Formosa sp. Hel1_33_131: one gene and its partner. The protein of the gene in region 1 interacts with the protein of each later gene in a pairwise test. Links are inferred from orthologs where the notes say so. Each region holds a gene or a part of one and is shown on either strand. Other genes may lie near its edges.

Region 1 (5,367 bases):
TAAAAGAATGTAATACACATTGTTTTAGCTTGGGACGAGAAGTTTATCCTGAGTGTCGTCGAAGGGAGTCCCTCCATCGGCTCAAGTTCTTTTAAAGAGTGAAATATAATTTAAATTGAGGGGAGATACTCAAGCGGCCAACGAGGGCAGACTGTAAATCTGCTGACTACGTCTTCGCAGGTTCGAATCCTGCTCTCCCCACATTTTGAATGAATGGATTAAATTAAATTGCGAGAGTAGCTCAGTTGGTAGAGCGTCAGCCTTCCAAGCTGAATGTCGCCGGTTCGAACCCGGTCTCTCGCTCAAGGCGAATGTTGTCACGCTTCGGCGTGACCTTTCGCTCTATTTTTTTGGCCGGTGTAGCTCAGGGGTAGAGCGTTTCCTTGGTAAGGAAGAGGCCACGGGTTCAATTCCCGTCATTGGCTCTTTTTTTTGATTAAATGAATTGAATATAATAAGATTACTAAATATTAATATAACTAAGAATAAATTTTAAAACATGGCAAAGGCAACTTTCGATCGTTCAAAACCACACTTAAACATTGGTACCATTGGACACGTAGATCACGGTAAAACAACTTTAACTGCTGCTATTACTAAAGTATTAGCTGATGCAGGTTTCTCAGAAGCAAGATCATTCGATCAGATTGATAATGCTCCAGAAGAAAAAGAAAGAGGTATCACAATTAATACTTCTCACGTAGAATATGCAACAGCAAATCGTCATTACGCTCACGTTGACTGTCCAGGTCACGCGGATTACGTAAAGAACATGGTTACTGGTGCTGCACAAATGGATGGTGCGATCTTAGTAGTTGCTGCTACAGATGGTCCTATGCCACAAACTCGTGAGCACATCCTTTTAGGACGCCAAGTTGGTATTCCAAGAATGGTTGTATTTTTAAATAAAGTTGACATGGTTGACGATGAAGAGCTTTTAGAGCTTGTTGACATGGAAGTAAGAGATTTATTAAACTTTTACGATTACGATGGTGATAATGGACCTGTTGTATCAGGATCTGCACTTGGAGCTCTTAACGGAGAGAAAAAGTGGGTTGATTCTGTATTAGAGCTTATGGAAGCTGTTGATGTATGGATTGAATTACCAGTTCGTGATGTTGAAAAAGATTTCTTAATGCCTATTGAAGATGTATTCTCAATTACAGGTCGTGGTACAGTTGCTACGGGTAGAATTGAAACGGGTATCGCAAATACTGGAGATCCTGTTGAGATTATCGGTATGGGTGCTGAAAAATTAAACTCTACGATTACAGGAATTGAAATGTTCCGTCAAATATTAGATAGAGGTGAAGCTGGAGATAATGCAGGTATCTTATTAAGAGGTATTGAAAAATCACAGATTTCTAGAGGTATGGTTATTACCAAGCCAGGTTCAGTAACTCCACATGCTAAATTCAAAGCTGAGGTTTATATCCTTAAAAAAGAAGAAGGTGGACGTCACACTCCATTCCATACAAACTACCGTCCACAGTTTTATGTGCGTACAACAGATGTTACAGGAAATATTGCTTTACCATCAGGAGTAGAAATGGTAATGCCAGGAGATAACTTGACAATTGAGGTTGATTTAATTCAAGCAATTGCAATGCATGTTGGACTTCGTTTTGCGATTCGTGAAGGTGGTAGAACTGTAGGTGCAGGTCAGGTGACTGAGATTTTAGACTAATATTATTAGACTAATACTTGTAAAGGTGTCTCGATTTATCGAGATACCTTAACTTGTATTTACGGGTTTAGCTCAGTTGGTATCACGCCTAAGGCGTGACAAAACCAGGGAGTTGAATTTAAAAAGATTGAAAGACTAGAGCATAGTAATTGATGTTAGAGTCGAATACGGGTTTAGCTCAGTTGGTATCACGCCTAAGGCGTGACAAAACCAGGGAGTTGAATTTGAAAAGATTGAAAGACTAGAGCATAGTAATTGATGTTAGAGTCGAATACGGGTTTAGCTCAGTTGGTATCACGCCTAAGGCGTGACAAAACCAGAGAGTTGAATTTGAAAAGATTGAAAGACTAGAGCATAGTAATTGATGTTAGAGTCGAATACGGGTTTAGCTCAGTTGGTATCACGCCTAAGGCGTGACAAAACCAGAGAGTTGAATTTGAAAAGATTGAAAGACTAGAGCATAGTAATTGATGTTAGAGTCGAATACGGGTTTAGCTCAGTTGGTATCACGCCTAAGGCGTGACAAAACCAGAGAGTTGAATTTGAAAAGATTGAAAGACTAGAGCATAGTAATTGATGTTAGAGTCGAATACGGGTTTAGCTCAGTTGGTAGAGCACTGGTCTCCAAAACCAGGTGTCGGGAGTTCGAGTCTCTCAACCCGTGCTAGGTAATTGGAGAAGTGAAACAACTTTAGTGAAACCGAATAGTAAGCGTACTCAAATTAAAAAATATAAGACAATGGCAGGTATAGTAGAATATGTAAAAGAATCATTTGGAGAACTTAAAAACAATGTAAGTTGGCCAACATGGGCTGAAGGACAAAGTCTAACAGTACTTGTGGCGGTTTTTTCAATTATATTTTCTCTAGCTATATGGGGTGTGGATACGGTATTCGCAGGTGTTATTGAAGAATATTTTAACTGGATCAAATAATACTACTGATGGAAGAGACTAAAGTTGAACAAACTAAAGTAGAGAAGAAGTGGTATGTTGTTCGTGCAGTAAGTGGACAAGAGAACAAAATCAAAGCCTATATCGAAAATGAAATTTCGCGTTTAGGTTTAGAAGCTTTTGTAGAGCAAGTTTTAGTGCCTACTGAAAAAGTGATCCAAATTAGAAAAGGTAAAAAAGTTCAAAAAGAAAAAGTATACTTCCCTGGTTATATAATGGTACAAGCGAATCTTAGTGGTGAAATTCCTCACATTATAAAGTCAATTACAAACGTGATTGGTTTTTTAGGTGAAACTAAAGGAGGAGAGCCAGTGCCCTTACGTCAATCAGAAGTAAACAGAATGTTAGGTAAAGTAGATGAACTGTCATTAGAAGCAGATCAAAACGTTGCCATTCCTTTTGTAAAAGGAGAAACAGTCAAAGTGATCGACGGTCCATTTAATGGATTTGATGGTACTGTAGAAAACATCAATGAAGAAAAACGCAAGCTTGAAGTCATGGTGAAGATTTTTGGAAGAAAAACACCATTAGAATTAAGTTATATGCAAGTAGATAAAATTTAATAATTGTTACACAAATATTAAGATTCGGGTTTATAGCTTCCAACTTATAATAACGAGTCACACTAAATTTAAAAAATGGCAAAAGAATTAGGTAAAGTAGTCAAACTACAAGTAAGGGGAGGTGCAGCGAACCCGTCGCCACCGGTCGGACCCGCTTTAGGTGCTGCTGGAGTTAATATCATGGAGTTCTGTAAGCAATTTAACGCAAGAACTCAAGATAAGCCTGGTAAAGTTTTACCAGTGGTTATTTCTGTTTACAAAGACAAATCATTTGACTTTGTAATCAAAACACCTCCAGCTGCAGTACAATTATTAGAAGCGGCCAAAGTAAAAAAAGGTTCTGGCGAACCAAACAGAAAAAAAGTAGCAAAAGTAACTTGGGATCAAGTAAAAACGATTGCTGAAGACAAAATGGTAGATTTAAATGCATTTACGATTGGGTCTGCTATGAAAATGGTAGCAGGAACAGCCAGATCAATGGGTATAACTGTTAAAGGTGGTGAAGCACCCAATTAATCAAAATTATTTGAAATGGCAAGATTAACAAAAAAGCAAAAGGAAGCAGTTGCTAAAATTGATAAGAGTAAAATCTACAGTCTTCAAGAGGCTTCAGTTTTAGTAAAAGACATTACAAACACAAAGTTTGATGCATCTGTTGATTTAGCAATTCGTTTAGGAGTAGACCCTCGAAAAGCTAATCAAATGGTAAGAGGGATTGTATCTCTTCCGCATGGAACTGGTAAAGATATGAAAGTACTTGCATTAGTAACTCCTGATAAAGCTCAGGAAGCTAAAGATGCTGGTGCAGATTACGTTGGTTTAGAAGAATACCTTGACAAAATCAAAGGTGGTTGGACAGACGTTGACGTCATCATCACAATGCCAAGTGTTATGGGTAAATTAGGACCATTAGGTCGTGTATTAGGCCCCCGTGGTTTAATGCCTAACCCAAAGACAGGAACTGTAACAATGGACGTTGCTAAAGCAGTAACAGAAGTGAAAGCAGGAAAAATAGATTTCAAAGTTGATAAGACTGGAATTGTACATGCAGCTATAGGAAAAACATCTTTTTCTGCAGACAAAATTCAAGACAATGCTCAAGAGCTATTAACAACTATCATGAAGTTAAAACCAACATCATCAAAGGGGATTTATGTGAAAAGCATATTTATGTCGAGTACTATGAGCCCTAGTATTGCTGTGGATTCAAAAGTGAGTAGTTAAACAATTTTATTATGACAAGAGAAGAAAAATCAAAAGTAATCGAAGCGTTGACTGTAGAATTAGCTGAGAATTCAAATTTATATTTAACAGATATTTCAGGTTTAAACGCAGTAGCTACTTCAGCCTTACGACGTGCTTGCTTTAAAGCAAACATTAAGTTAGCAGTAGTAAAGAACACCTTGCTTGAAAAAGCGATGGAAGCTTCAGATAAAGATTTCGGAGATTTACCTAGTACGTTAAAAGGTAATACCTCAGTTATGTATTCTGAAACTGGAAATGCACCAGCAAAAGTAATCAAAGCTTTTAGAAAAAAATCGGAAAAGCCGTTCCTTAAAGGAGCCTTTATCGAACAAGCGGTTTACATTGGTGATGATCAATTGGATATGTTAGTTGACATTAAGTCTAAAGAAGAACTTATTGGAGACATCATTGGATTATTACAATCGCCTGCTAAGAACGTTGTTTCAGCACTTCAATCAAGTGGTGGCAAATTATCAGGTATCCTAAAAACATTATCTCAGAAAGAGGGATAATCAAAAAGAGTACGCACTTTTTACAATTATATATTATATTAAAAATTTATTAAAACGATAGAAAAATGGCAGATTTAAAAGATTTCGCAGAACAATTAGTAAACTTAACAGTAAAAGAAGTTAACGAACTAGCAACAATTTTAAAAGAAGAGTACGGTATCGAACCTGCAGCCGCAGCTGTAGCAGTCGCTGCTGGACCCGCTGGTGGTGGAGAAGCTGCTGAGGCGCAAACAGAATTCGATGTAATTCTTAAAGCCGCAGGTGGATCTAAATTAGCAGTAGTTAAATTAGTTAAAGAATTAACTGGTTTAGGTTTAAAAGAAGCTAAAGGATTAGTTGATGACGCACCAAGCGCTATCAAAGAAGGTGTTTCTAAAGACGAAGCTGAAGGCTTAAAAACTTCTTTAG
Region 2 (13,031 bases), 260 kb from region 1 along the record:
CTCAATTGTAACGGCCAACTAATTGACCTCAACACTCCTAAAGTGATGGGTATTTTGAATGTGACTCCCAACTCATTTTATGATGGTGGACGCTTTAAAGACAAAAAAAGTATGTTAACACAAGTTGAAAAATTACTGAAGGAAGGGGCTACTTTTATCGATATTGGTGCTTATAGCTCGCAACCAGGCGCTGATTTTGTTTCGGAAGAGGAAGAATTAAAACGACTTATTCCCATTGTGAACTCCGTTGTCAAGACCTTTCCTGAGAGCCGTATTTCGATTGATAGTTTTAGAAGCCGTGTTATTAAAACATCCATTGAAGCTGGTGCCGCAATGGTCAATGATATTTCTGGGGGTCAATTAGATCCCTTAATGTTTGAAACGGTTGGAACGCTCGGTGTCCCTTATATTATGATGCACATGCGCGGCACACCGCAAACGATGCAAAAAATGACCAACTATTCGGATGTGGTAAAAGAGGTTTATACTTATTTTACTGAACGGATTCAATTGGCAAGAACACACCAACTAAAAGATATCATTTTAGATCTTGGGTTTGGCTTCTCGAAAACTATTGAACAGAATTTTGAACTTTTAGCGATGTTCGATTATTACAACAACTTAAACCTCCCTCTTTTGGCGGGAGTTTCTAGAAAATCGATGATTTATAAAACCTTAAATACGACAGCAAACCAAGCGCTTAACGGCAGTACAGCACTGCATATGGTGGCACTTCAAAAAGGTGCGAAACTCTTAAGGGTTCACGATGTGAAAGAAGCCATGGAATGCATTCAACTTCATAAGGCGCTTCAAAAATAGCGTTCATTTTATATTTATTATATTTATTATATTTATTAAAATTTTCAGACCAAGTGGACATATTCAAAGACTTATTAAACTTCAATATATTAGACCTTATCGACATTGCTTTAGTCGCATTTTTGCTGTACTATGTCTATAAATTGATCAAAGGCACCGTTGCCATCAATATCTTTTTTGGGATTGTAATTTTTTACCTCTTTTATTTATTGGTAGATGTGTTACAGATGCGCATGCTAAGCAAAATCTTAGGCGGTTTTATGAGTGTTGGAATCATTGCTTTAATTGTAGTGTTTCAACCAGAAATTCGTAAGTTTTTATTAATGATTGGCTCCACAAATTTGAGCAAAAGCGGTTCCTTTATGAAACGTTTTAGTTTTGTAAAAGCACAACAGAATACGGCTTCTGATGCTGAAGTCATTGTAAAATCCTGCACCAAAATGGGCAGCAGCAAAACTGGGGCATTGATTGTGATTGAACGCAATAATAATTTAGATTTTTTGGTAGAAACGGGAGATGACATGAAAATTACCGTGACGCAACCTATTCTGGAAAGTATCTTTTTTAAGAACAGTCCCCTTCATGATGGGGCTATTATAATTTCAGAAAACGTAATCAAGGCTACACGAGTAATTCTCCCTGTTAATAACGAGAAAAACATCCCTTCCCGCTTTGGACTACGCCACCGTGCTGCGATTGGAATTACTGAAAAAACAGATGCACTGGCTCTTGTGGTGAGTGAGGAAACTGGACAGCTTTCCTATGTAAATAACGGAGAGTTTGTGATCTATACAGATACGCAAGATTTGATCGAGAAAATCAAAGCCGATTTATCTTAACGTTAACTATTTTTAGTTAAAAACTGAGCATCGTATAAATTTCGGTAATGCCCCTCTTTATTTTTCAACAAGTCTGCATGGGTGCCTTTTTCAACGATTTCACCCGCATCCAACACAATAATTGTATCTGCTTTTTTGACGGTTGCCAAGCGATGCGCAATGACGATCGACGTACGTCCGTGTGTGATTTTCTGAGTCGCCTTTTGAATGAGTTGTTCGGCATAAGAATCTATCGAAGCGGTGGCTTCATCCAATATTAAAATTTTTGGATTGGTCACGTAGGCTCTTAAAAATGAGATTAATTGACGCTGCCCCGAAGACAACATCACGCCTCTTTCTTTGACATTGTAATGATAGCCTTTCGGTAAACTCATGATGAAATCATGAATACCAATTTCTTTAGCGGCGGCTACCACTTCCGCTTCACTGATATCGAGATTTTTGAGGGTGATATTATTCAGGATGGTATCGGCAAACAAAAACACATCTTGTAGTACGACTGCTATATTTTGTCTTAAATTTTTAACTGAAATTGTTTTGATGTCTTTAGAATCAATCGTGATGGTTCCAGAATTGATATCATACAAACGGTTCAACAGATTGATAATGGTTGATTTTCCAGCACCTGTTGCCCCTACGATGGCGATCGTTTCTCCAGCAGTCACTTTAAAAGACACCCCTTTTAGAACGGGTTCATTTTCGACATAAGCGAATTTAACATCTTTAAATTCTAAGTCCCCTTTTAAATTTTTAAGAACGCCCTCGCCACGATCTTGAATATTTGATGTTGTGTCCAATACTTTAAAAACACGATCGGCAGCCACCATCCCCATTTGAAGGGTATTGAATTTATTTGCAATTTGATTCAGGGGTCTAAAAATCATTGGCACCATCATTATAAACGCTGTTAAATCGCCAATAGAAGCCGTTTGATCGAGTACTGTATTAAGGCCTCCAAGCCAAATCACTGTTCCTAAAGTCACAGACGATAAAAGGTCTGCAATGGGGAAAAACACAGAATTATACCATACGGTTTTGATCCACCCCTTTTTGTGGCGCTCGTTGATGGCGCTAAAATTTTCGGATTCAATTTTTTCTCTTGCAAATATTTGAACAATTTTCATACCCGTGATGCGCTCTTGTACAAAAGAGTTTAGGTTAGACACTTCGGTTCGCACATCTTCAAATGCTTTTTTCATGTACCGCTGAAAAACTTTGGTGGCTATCAAAACGATTGGAAGCGTACAAAAGACAATGACACTGAGTCGCCAGTTCATATAAAACATCACCCCACCTACTACACTCATTTTTAAAATGTCGCTAAAAATCATAAACAGTCCTTCTCCGAAAATATCGGCAATGCGCTCCATATCGGTCACTGTTCGAGTGATCAAAACACCCACCGAGGAGTTGTCAAAATACTTCATTTTAAACCCAAGGATATGTTTAAAAAGCTTAATCCGAATGTCTCTTACCACGGACTGCCCTAACCAACTTGCATAATAAATAAACAATAAATTACACGTAACTTCAAGGACCAAGAGCCCTAACATTAAAAAAATATAGTTTAAAAACCCAGGTTCAAATTTTTGTTCAATATTTTGATCAATGGCCAATTGCAACACCTTAGGACGTAGGGCTCCAAAAACTGCCAACCCAATGACGGTGGTCAACGCAAGAATAAAAAACCCTGTGTAGGGCTTGATATAATGCAGCAGCCTTTTGAATAACTGCGCATCAAAAACTTTGCTTTTAGGTTTCTTATTGGACATAAATTGATTTTGGATATTCTATATTAATTAAATACAGTCCGTGAGCGGGCGCCGAAGTGCCTGCATTAGACCTGTTTTTTGAGTCGATAATTGCTCGAAATTCTTCGAGTGTTCTTTTTTTAGCCCCCACTTCAATCATGGTACCTACAATGGCGCGCACCATATTTCTAAGAAAACGATCGGCTTTGATTGTGAAATTAAGCGTGTTTTTGTCAAGTTCCCAATGCGCTTCCATAATCGTGCAATCGTAGGTTTTTACATCTGTTTTCACTTTAGAAAAACATTGGAAATCGGTGTATTTAAACAAAATTTTAGCCGCTTGATTCATTAAATCTACATCTAACGGAAGCGTATAGGTATGTTCATTTTGATATTTGAACGCATTTTTTGTTCTCGAAATTTTATAAATATAAGTCCGACTTAATGCTTCAAAACGGGCATGGATTTCTGGTTGGACTTCTTTAATGGTATTTATATGAATGTCTTTCGGGAGGAATACATTCAGTTTATAGGCAATATCCTTAACGTCAATTTTTGTGTCAATATCAAAATGAGCGATCATTTGTTCTGCATGCACTCCCGTATCGGTTCGGCCAGCGCCCATACAATCCAATGGCGCTTGCAACACTGTACTGAGCGCATGATTGAGCTCCGATTGTACCGTATTTACATCGGGTTGAATTTGCCATCCATGATAGGCACGGCCATTATAAGATAAATCAATAAAATATCTCAAGCTAATTTGATACTTTTGTGGTTAGAAAGACAAAGATAAATAGACTTTGTCATTAATAGCTTTCACATTAACATTTTCTAATGACAAAAATTTTATTACTCTCGGATACTCATAGTTATATGGGAGAAGACATCCTTAAATATGTGAAACAGGCGGATGAAGTTTGGCATGCGGGCGATATTGGAGACCTAAAAGTAACGGATGCCATAAAAAAGCTAAAACCTTTACGGGCTGTTTTTGGTAATATCGACAATGTTGAAGCCCGCTTGGAATTTCCCGAGCATTTGAAATTTAGATGTGAAGGGGTGAAAGTATGGATCACACACATTGGTGGCTATCCCGGACGTTATTCACTAGCTGTCAGAGATATGATTAAAGTGCAGACTCCTAACCTATTTATTTGTGGTCACTCACACATCTTAAAAGTAATGAATGACAAAAAACTCAACCTCTTACACATGAACCCAGGAGCTGTGGGCACGTATGGAATTCACAAAGTCAGAACGATGCTGCGGTTTGAAATTTCAGGTGAAAAGATTCAAAACTTAGAAGTGATCGAGTTTAAAAGAAAGGCATAAAAAAACCCTGAGAAATCTCAAGGTTTTTTTCGCACTCTTATACTAACGTTATTTATCTCAGCCGATCCACTGATTTTACAAGCGCCTCATCCTTTTTTATGGCCTTATTGGCAAACACCAATAATACGATAGACAAAATAGGAAGTAGCAGCCCAATACCTTTCTCAGAATTCGCAGTTTCTCCAGATACAGTTAGCAATCGATATATAAATAATCCTAGTAAAATTAAGTTTAGTATGATATTCAAACGTCCCAAAACAAATTGGGTCTGTCTTGTTTTAAATAAAAAAATAGAGATCAACGACAGCAAGGCTGAGGCTGAAAATAAAATTATATATTCTAATGAATCAATCGCAAATTCGATATACCCTTCTGTTTCTCGCAAAGACAGGATTTGTGAGAGTCCGCCAGAACAAATAGCGGCAAATAATAAATATACTGTTTGAATTCTCTGAAGCATTCTTAGTTTAATGAGTAGCAAAAATAATAGTTTATTTTTTATTACATCTATAAAAAGTTTAAAAATAAAGTTGTATAATTGCATATATAACGGCGAAATCATACTTAATTCGCTTCATTCAATTTACCATAAAAATTACTTCTTCATAAAATCATTCCAATAATTAGGACTTTAATTTATTAAAGGATTTAAAATTAACTCTCATACATAATGTTTGAAATTTCACAATTAAAAGAAAAAAAACTCCCTGAATTACAAGAAATTGCCAAAAAGCTCAACGTTCCTAAATTCAAAAGTTTAAAAAAATTAGATCTCGTATATCAAATACTAGACTTGCAGGCTGCCAACCCAACAATGGTGACACCAAATGTGACCCCAGCATCAGCATCAAAGACACCAAGACCAAGAAGAGAACGCATTTCTAAAACCACTAAAGATCCTAATATAAAGCCAACGGCTCCTAACACTGCTACTGCGGAAAAACCAGAAGCAAGTCCTGCTGTAAAAGCAGTACCAAAAAAGGAAGTTTCTGAAAACAGACCGCCAAAGGTGAAAATTGAAACCAAAGCAGCAGTCAGAACAGAACCTAGTTCAGAAGCTAAAGTGGAATCTAAGGTCGCACCTAAAATTAACCCAAGGCCTCAAAAACAAAAAAATCCGAATCAGAATCCAAATCAGAATCCGAATTCGAAACAGAATCCAAATCAAAACCCGAATTCGAAGCAGAATCCGAATCAGAATCCAAATCAAAAACAGAATCCAAACCAAAACCCGAATCAAAAACAGGGCAATAACGGGAATAAAGACACTCGAAACCGCTATAAAGAACCTGATTTTGAATTTGACGCCATCATTGAAAGTGAAGGCGTATTGGATGTCATGCAAGATGGCTATGGCTTCTTAAGATCTTCTGATTATAATTATTTAGCATCTCCTGACGATATTTATGTGTCTCAATCTCAAATCCGTTTGTTCGGATTGAAAAATGGAGATACCGTTTTAGGACATGTGCGTCCACCAAAAGAAGGAGAAAAGTATTTTCCACTTATTAGAGTGAGTAAAATTAATGGACTCGACCCAAAAGCGGTGAGAGATCGTGTCGCATTTGAACACTTAACGCCTCTTTTTCCAAAGCAAAAATTTAATATTGCTGAAAAACAAAGTACAATTTCTACTCGAATTATGGACTTGTTTTCTCCAATCGGAAAAGGCCAACGTGGGATGATTGTATCACAACCAAAAACGGGTAAAACAATGCTTCTTAAAGATGTTGCCAACGGGATTGCGGCAAACCATCCAGAAGTGTATCAAATGATTTTATTGATTGACGAACGTCCTGAAGAAGTTACTGACATGCAACGTAATGTGCGTGGCGAAGTGATTGCTTCTACGTTTGACAAAGAAGCACATGAGCACGTAAAAATTGCGAACATCGTTTTAGAAAAAGCAAAACGTCTTGTAGAATGTGGTTATGATGTTGTGATACTGTTAGATTCGATCACACGTCTGGCACGTGCTTACAACACGGTTCAGCCAGCTTCTGGAAAGATTTTAAGTGGTGGTGTGGATGCGAATGCACTTCACAAACCAAAACGTTTCTTCGGAGCGGCTCGAAATATAGAAAATGGAGGGTCTTTAACAATTATCGCAACAGCATTGACCGAAACAGGTTCTAAGATGGACGAGGTGATCTTTGAAGAATTCAAAGGAACAGGAAACATGGAACTTCAGTTAGATCGTAAGATTTCGAACCGTCGTATTTTCCCTGCTATTGACCTGACCTCATCAAGCACACGTAGAGACGACTTGTTGTTAGATGAGAAAACAATCAAACGTATGTGGGTGATGCGAAAGTACCTTGCAGATATGAACCCTGTGGAAGCGATGGAGTTTATCAACGACCGTTTCAAACAAACACGCAACAACGAGGAGTTTTTAATCTCGATGAATGGATAATTAAGTATTCATTTTTTAATTTACAAAGAAAGCCTTTCGATATCGAGAGGCTTTTTTTATGTTCTGCGAAGTCAGAGACTTTGCTGAGCTGGGTAATTTAAACTATGGAAATATTGCTATGGAAGCACGATTCTAATCATTATAGTAGTGAGCTATAATACTTTCAGCAGGTTTAAAGTTTGGATCCCAATGATTTAATAACATTGGATTGGTTGATAGCTCTGTTTTGAAAAGATTCCATATCCATAAAAACCCTCCAGCGACCCAAGGTTCATCCCAAAAACTTTTATAGAACGCTTCATACCCATTGGACTGTACAGCAAAATTATACGTAGTGGCTACGGCAGTGCCTGGTAATTCCCACGATTTCCACGCAGCATAATCGATACTTCTAAAACCATACTCGGTAAATACTATTTTTTTATTGTGTTGACAGCTGAAATTACGGATGTTGTTTTTGATAGGACTGTAAGCCGCTATTAATTCTTCAACCGTTGGTGTAGGCTTGTTGACCAGAGGAAAGTAACTATCGATTCCTATATAGTCCATTTCTTCCCAAAACGGAAATGCTTCATAATCATCCCAATTTGCAGCATAAATTAATTTAAGCTCAGGATACTCCTCTTTTAAGGTCTCAATTAAGCTTTCCCAAAAGAGAGGTCTTCTCTTAACAAACTCTCTTAATTCTGTGCCAATACACAACAAATCTATAGGGTGAGTGTTTGATAATTCGGCTATTTTTAAAATGAGTTTTTTGTAAGAGTTTTCAAAAATCTGCCAATGTACTTCTGTTTCTAAATAAAAATCACCTCTATATGGAATTCCTCCGAAATCAACCAAAGGACGTAACATAATCAAAGTAATAGGTAATGTATTTTCTAAACCTTGTTTATAATTTGTAATCGATTCGTCTATTTGATAATCTTTAATTTCAAAGGAATGATTAAAATAGTCTTTTGAGGCAGATAAAATTCCTACTAAAGAAATACTATTCCCTAGGACATTTGTATTATTTGTTGAGTTTAATTGAGCACTGTAAATGTTTAGACCGTTTAGTTTTGAGGTGTTTTCGAAACTATTTTGACATGTTAAATCAATGTGATCTCTCTCACAAGAGAGCATCAAAAGTGTTAAAATGATGGAATATAAATATTTCATATTGAAAAATGATAGGGGTTAAAACAAAAGCCTGTGTTCTTTATAAATAGTTTAGTTTTCTACTTTCTCAAAAATCATAGTTATCCCTTGCTGCCGCACGATTCCTATCGTGTGGCTTACAAAGTTTATTTGGAACGCGAATGGATTCGCGCACCAGCATAGAAAGTTATCATAAATATTTTAAATAAAATTTTCATAATTAAATAATTTATAAATTTAGGTTAAGAATAAATTATTAAGTCGTTATTCTTCATTGTGGACTTTCCACGTGGTGGACTTTTTGACATTTATTTTTCACTTTCTTAGAGAATAAACTCCTGTTTTTTAATTTCCGTAAGCCGGATGGTCTTGAGTTTGTCTTGTAGAATCGGTTCTAATAGACATCTGTACTCTACATTTGAACTTAAATTCTGACATCCAAAAAAGTATGGATACCTAAAAAAGTCCCTATGTTATTTACAGTAAATTAATATCTTAAGCACGGTTAAATTGCTTACAAAGAATTAGATTTGAGGTATAATTTTTGTAAACATAATAAATTGAAATAAATAATGAAGTGATTTTTCCCTTACTAAAAGTAAGGGAAAACCTTACTTTTAAAAATTCCCTTCTTAAAACAAGGAATATTTTTTTAAAAAAAATAGGATTTTGAAAGTTTTAAGCACCTAATAGTGCTTTTCTTAAGTAGTTCTGCGTGGTCAAACACACCTTCTAAAAACAAGTTTAAACACAAAAAATCCTTTGAAGCGCGCTTCAAAGGATTTTTAAATTTTATAGAATTCCTAAAGTCAACCTATGTAATTAGGACGACACAGTGTATTCGTTAAAGAGTTGCAACAAATTTTGATAAACCAGACTTTAGGTTTGCCGCTTTGTTATCGTGAATGATATTGTTTTTGGCTAAACGATCAATCATTGAAGAAACAGAAGAAAGCATTTTTTGAGCTTCTTTCTTATCCGTTGTTTCACGCAAGTTCTTAATTGCGTTACGCGTTGTTTTGTGCTGATACTTGTTCAGCACGCGCTTTGACTCGTTACTTCTAATTCTTTTTAAAGCTGACTTATGATTTGCCATAATTCTTAATTTTATTATTATTAAATAATTGTAGCCCGTAGGGGAATCGAACCCCTCTTACATGGATGAAAACCATGCGTCCTAGCCGATAGACGAACGGGCCATTTTTTATAACCAAAAACACAATCTTGATAATTCTGTTTTTATTTCAAATAGCGTGCATTATTTCTAATGCGGTTGCAAAAATACAACTATTTTTAAATGTTACAACTTCTTACTAACTTTTTTTGAAAAAAGTTAAAGTTAATAAGCTTTCGCAAATAAAACGCGCTGTTTGGAAGGTTTCCCAGAAAATACACAGACCCCATCTTCCAGTTCCGAATCTATTGGAATACAACGGATTGTCGCTTTTGTGATTTCTTTTATTTTGTCTTCTGTTTCTGTACTGCCATCCCAATGTGCCGAAATAAATCCTGCTTTTTCTTCTAAAACCGTTTTAAACGCCTCAAATGTTTCCACTTTTGTGATGTGATCCGCTCTAAAATCCAGCGCTTTTTGAAATAAGCCTGTTTGAATCTCCGTAATTAAGGTCTTTATGGTGTCTGTTAAACTTTCTAAAGCCACCACTTGTTTGGTTAATGTGTCTCTTCGAGCCAACTCTACTGTGCCACTTTCCAAATCTTTTGGTCCAATCGCCAGTCTTAAAGGAACCCCTTGCAATTCGTGTTGTGCAAATTTAGCTCCCGGTCGTTGGGTGGTTCTATGGTCGTATTTTACAGTAATATTCTCTGCTCTCAAAGCAGTCATGATCGTCTCGGCTTGCGTGGTTATCTCAGCCAATTGCTCATCATTCCTGTATATAGGAACAATTACAACTTGGTAAGGTGCTAGGTTTGGAGGCAATACCAATCCTTTATCGTCACTGTGGGTCATAATTAAGGCACCCATCAAACGTGTGGAAACACCCCATGAGGTTGCCCAAACGTAATCTTGTTTTCCTTCGCTGTTTGCAAATTTAACATCAAATGCTTTTGCGAAATTCTGTCCTAAAAAGTGAGAGGTTCCCGCTTGTAACGCTTTTCCATCTTGCATTAAAGCTTCGATACAATAGGTTTCTTCGGCACCTGCAAAACGTTCGCTTTCCGTTTTGACCCCTTGAATTACAGGAATCGCCATAAAATTTTCAGCAAAATTTGCGTAGATATTATTCATAAGCTTGGCTTCTGAGATGGCTTCGCTTTTGGTGGCATGCGCAGTATGTCCTTCTTGCCATAAAAATTCAGCGGTTCTTAAAAACAAACGCGTTCGCATTTCCCATCGCACCACATTGGCCCATTGGTTAATTAAAAGCGGTAAATCTCTATAAGATTGAATCCATCCTTTAAAGGTACTCCATATAATCGCTTCACTGGTTGGTCGTACGACCAACTCTTCTTCAAGTTTTGCATTTGGGTCCACACGAAGTTTCCCAGGATTGTCAGGGTCATTTTGCAAACGGTAATGTGTTACTACGGCACATTCTTTTGCAAAGCCTTCGGCATTTTTTTCTTCCGCTTCAAAAAGACTTTTTGGTACAAATAATGGGAAATAGGCATTTTGATGGCCTGTTTCTTTAAACATACGATCTAATTCTGCTTGCATTTTTTCCCAAATAGCATAGCCGTATGGCTTAATAACCATACAACCTCTGACCGCAGAATTTTCAGCCAAATCGGCTTTCACTACAAGTTCATTGTACCATTTTGAATAATCTTCGGATCTTGTTGTAAGATTTTTACTCATAATTTCGTAATTTGGCACAACTATTGTTAGTAATGCTGTATATCTAATTAGTTTGACAAAACTAAGTATTTTTGTGACGTTCAACAATTTAATTTAAACACTTATGAAATTTATTACTTTCTTAAAGAAACAAATGGCACTCGCCTATGTAGTTGGAGTTCTTTTAAGTTTTACTTCTTGTGGATCTTTCCAATATTCTGGAATTTATGACGATGGAATTTATGCCGATTCTAACCCTACAGAACAAGTACAGGAGACTGTTGACAATACGTCTACTTCATCTGATTACTATAAAAATTATTTCAAAGAAAAATCGCTTCAGCTTGAGGATGAAAACACTGTTTTTACAGATGTTGATTCCTATGAAGGAACCTATGAAGACGACTCTGTAGAAGTGGATAATTACGCGGGTTGGGGAGAAAACAACAACAGCGAAGTGATTATCAATGTTTACGACAACGGCCCTTATTATGGAAATGGATGGGGCTACAATTATCGCAACAACTGGGGATGGAATCTCGGTTGGAACAATTGGGGCTACAGCTTTTGGCAACCAAACTATTACAATTCATGGTACAACCCTTATTGTTACTACGGGTGTAACAACTACGGATACAACAATTATGGTTATAACAACTACGGCTACAATAATTATAGAGGACGTTCTTATTCATACATTAACGGACAAAGAAGGGGAAGATATAGAAACTCAAGTTTGAGCAGTCGAAGTATTTTAAGTGCTACAACTCGAAGCGCAGCCGTTACACGTGCCAACACACGATCTGCCACTCGAAGCAGAGTTAATTCTCGCTCAAATACAAGAACCACAACGCGAAGTAGAGCGACTACACGTCCAAACACACGATCGATTACAAGAACTAGAACAACCACGCGACCAACCACAAAATCGACGCGAAGCAATTCAACAACACGACCTACAACACGTCCTACGAATCGTACAACACGCCCTAATACAACAAGATCAACGCGCTCTTCGACACGTACGAGCACACCCTCGACAACAAGATCAAGATCAAGCTCCACAACACGAAGCAGCAGAAGTAGCGGCGGCAGTAGCAGCTCTACACGAAGAAGAAATAATTAGGCATAAAAAACACACAGATGAAAAATTTAATTTTAACTCTAATGGGGGTTGCCTCCATGGTAAATTCCTATGGCCAAGACCTAACAGATGCTTTAAGATATTCAACTGGAACTACAGAAGGGACGGCACGATTTAAATCTATGAGCGGGGCTTTTGGAGCGCTTGGTGGCGACATGTCTGCAGTGAGTATGAATCCCGCAGGATCCGCCATTTTTAATTTGAGCCATGGTTCCTTAACGCTTTCAAGTCTTAAGGTTTCAAATGATGTAGCTTATGGATCTAATACACAAGCTTTAAAAGACAACTCTTTTGATATGAATCAAATTGGGGCGGCGTTTGTTTTTAACAATAGAAACACTGAATCAACATGGAATAAATTTGTGGTCAGTCTTTTTTACGAACAACTTCAAAATTATGACAACCAATTTTCAGCAGCAGGTACAACGCAGAACAGTATTGGAAGTTATTTTACCGATTATGCAAACGGGCTCCGACTTGATGAGATTACGGCACTGCCAGGAGAGAATATTTCTCAGGCTTACAGCGGAATAGGGTCAGAATTCGGAAGCAGCTATCAACAAGCCTATTTAGGTTATGAAAGTTTTATTTTAGAACCCGCCGATGATACCGACAATGAAAATACCGCCTACGCCTCTAATATAGCTGCTGGCGATTTCTATCAAAAATACAGCTACGCTTCCACGGGGTACAATGGTAAATTTTCTGCAAACCTTGGGTTTCAATATGATAAAAACATCTATTTTGGAATCAACCTAAACTCTCATTTTCTTAACTACGAAAGAAGTACTTT

Evidence for each region.
Region 2: the proteins of nusG (region 1) and rho interact in binary tests that used the Escherichia coli proteins (3 or more experiments, as listed by UniProt). The link is inferred for Formosa sp. Hel1_33_131 from one-to-one orthologs.

Annotation. Positions count from the first base shown.
Region 1 is NZ_CP017260.1:2,203,942-2,209,308, forward strand. What follows is about bases 1,420-4,415. They hold nusG (transcription termination/antitermination protein NusG), read left to right. Parts: upstream 1,420-2,629; coding sequence 2,630-3,202; downstream 3,203-4,415. Other genes in these bases: tuf (elongation factor Tu), read left to right, coding at 1,420-1,687; secE (preprotein translocase subunit SecE), read left to right, coding at 2,427-2,621; rplK (50S ribosomal protein L11), read left to right, coding at 3,278-3,718; rplA (50S ribosomal protein L1), read left to right, coding at 3,734-4,415. Also shown: more of tuf, read left to right, coding at 500-1,419; more of rplA, read left to right, coding at 4,416-4,426; rplJ (50S ribosomal protein L10), read left to right, coding at 4,438-4,959; rplL (50S ribosomal protein L7/L12), read left to right, coding at 5,025-5,367. UniProt on the Escherichia coli protein: Part of the processive rRNA transcription and antitermination complex (rrnTAC). The complex forms an RNA-chaperone ring around the RNA exit tunnel of RNA polymerase (RNAP).
Region 2 is NZ_CP017260.1:1,940,202-1,953,232, reverse strand. Bases 4,821-7,787 are described here. They hold rho (transcription termination factor Rho), read left to right. Parts: upstream 4,821-5,414; coding sequence 5,415-7,160; downstream 7,161-7,787. Other genes in these bases: FORMB_RS08860 (glycoside hydrolase family 113), read right to left, coding at 7,293-7,787; FORMB_RS08870 (DUF4293 domain-containing protein), read right to left, coding at 4,821-5,204. Outside these bases: folP (dihydropteroate synthase), read left to right, coding at 1-819; diadenylate cyclase CdaA, read left to right, coding at 873-1,658; FORMB_RS08885 (ABC transporter ATP-binding protein), read right to left, coding at 1,661-3,430; tRNA pseudouridine(38-40) synthase TruA, read right to left, coding at 3,420-4,166; FORMB_RS08875 (metallophosphoesterase family protein), read left to right, coding at 4,247-4,744; more of FORMB_RS08870, read right to left, coding at 4,797-4,820; more of FORMB_RS08860, read right to left, coding at 7,788-8,318; rpsT (30S ribosomal protein S20), read right to left, coding at 9,142-9,393; proS (proline--tRNA ligase), read right to left, coding at 9,637-11,115; FORMB_RS08840 (hypothetical protein), read left to right, coding at 11,219-12,220; FORMB_RS08835 (OmpP1/FadL family transporter), read left to right, coding at 12,238-13,031. UniProt on the Escherichia coli protein: Facilitates transcription termination by a mechanism that involves Rho binding to the nascent RNA, activation of Rho's RNA-dependent ATPase activity, and release of the mRNA from the DNA template.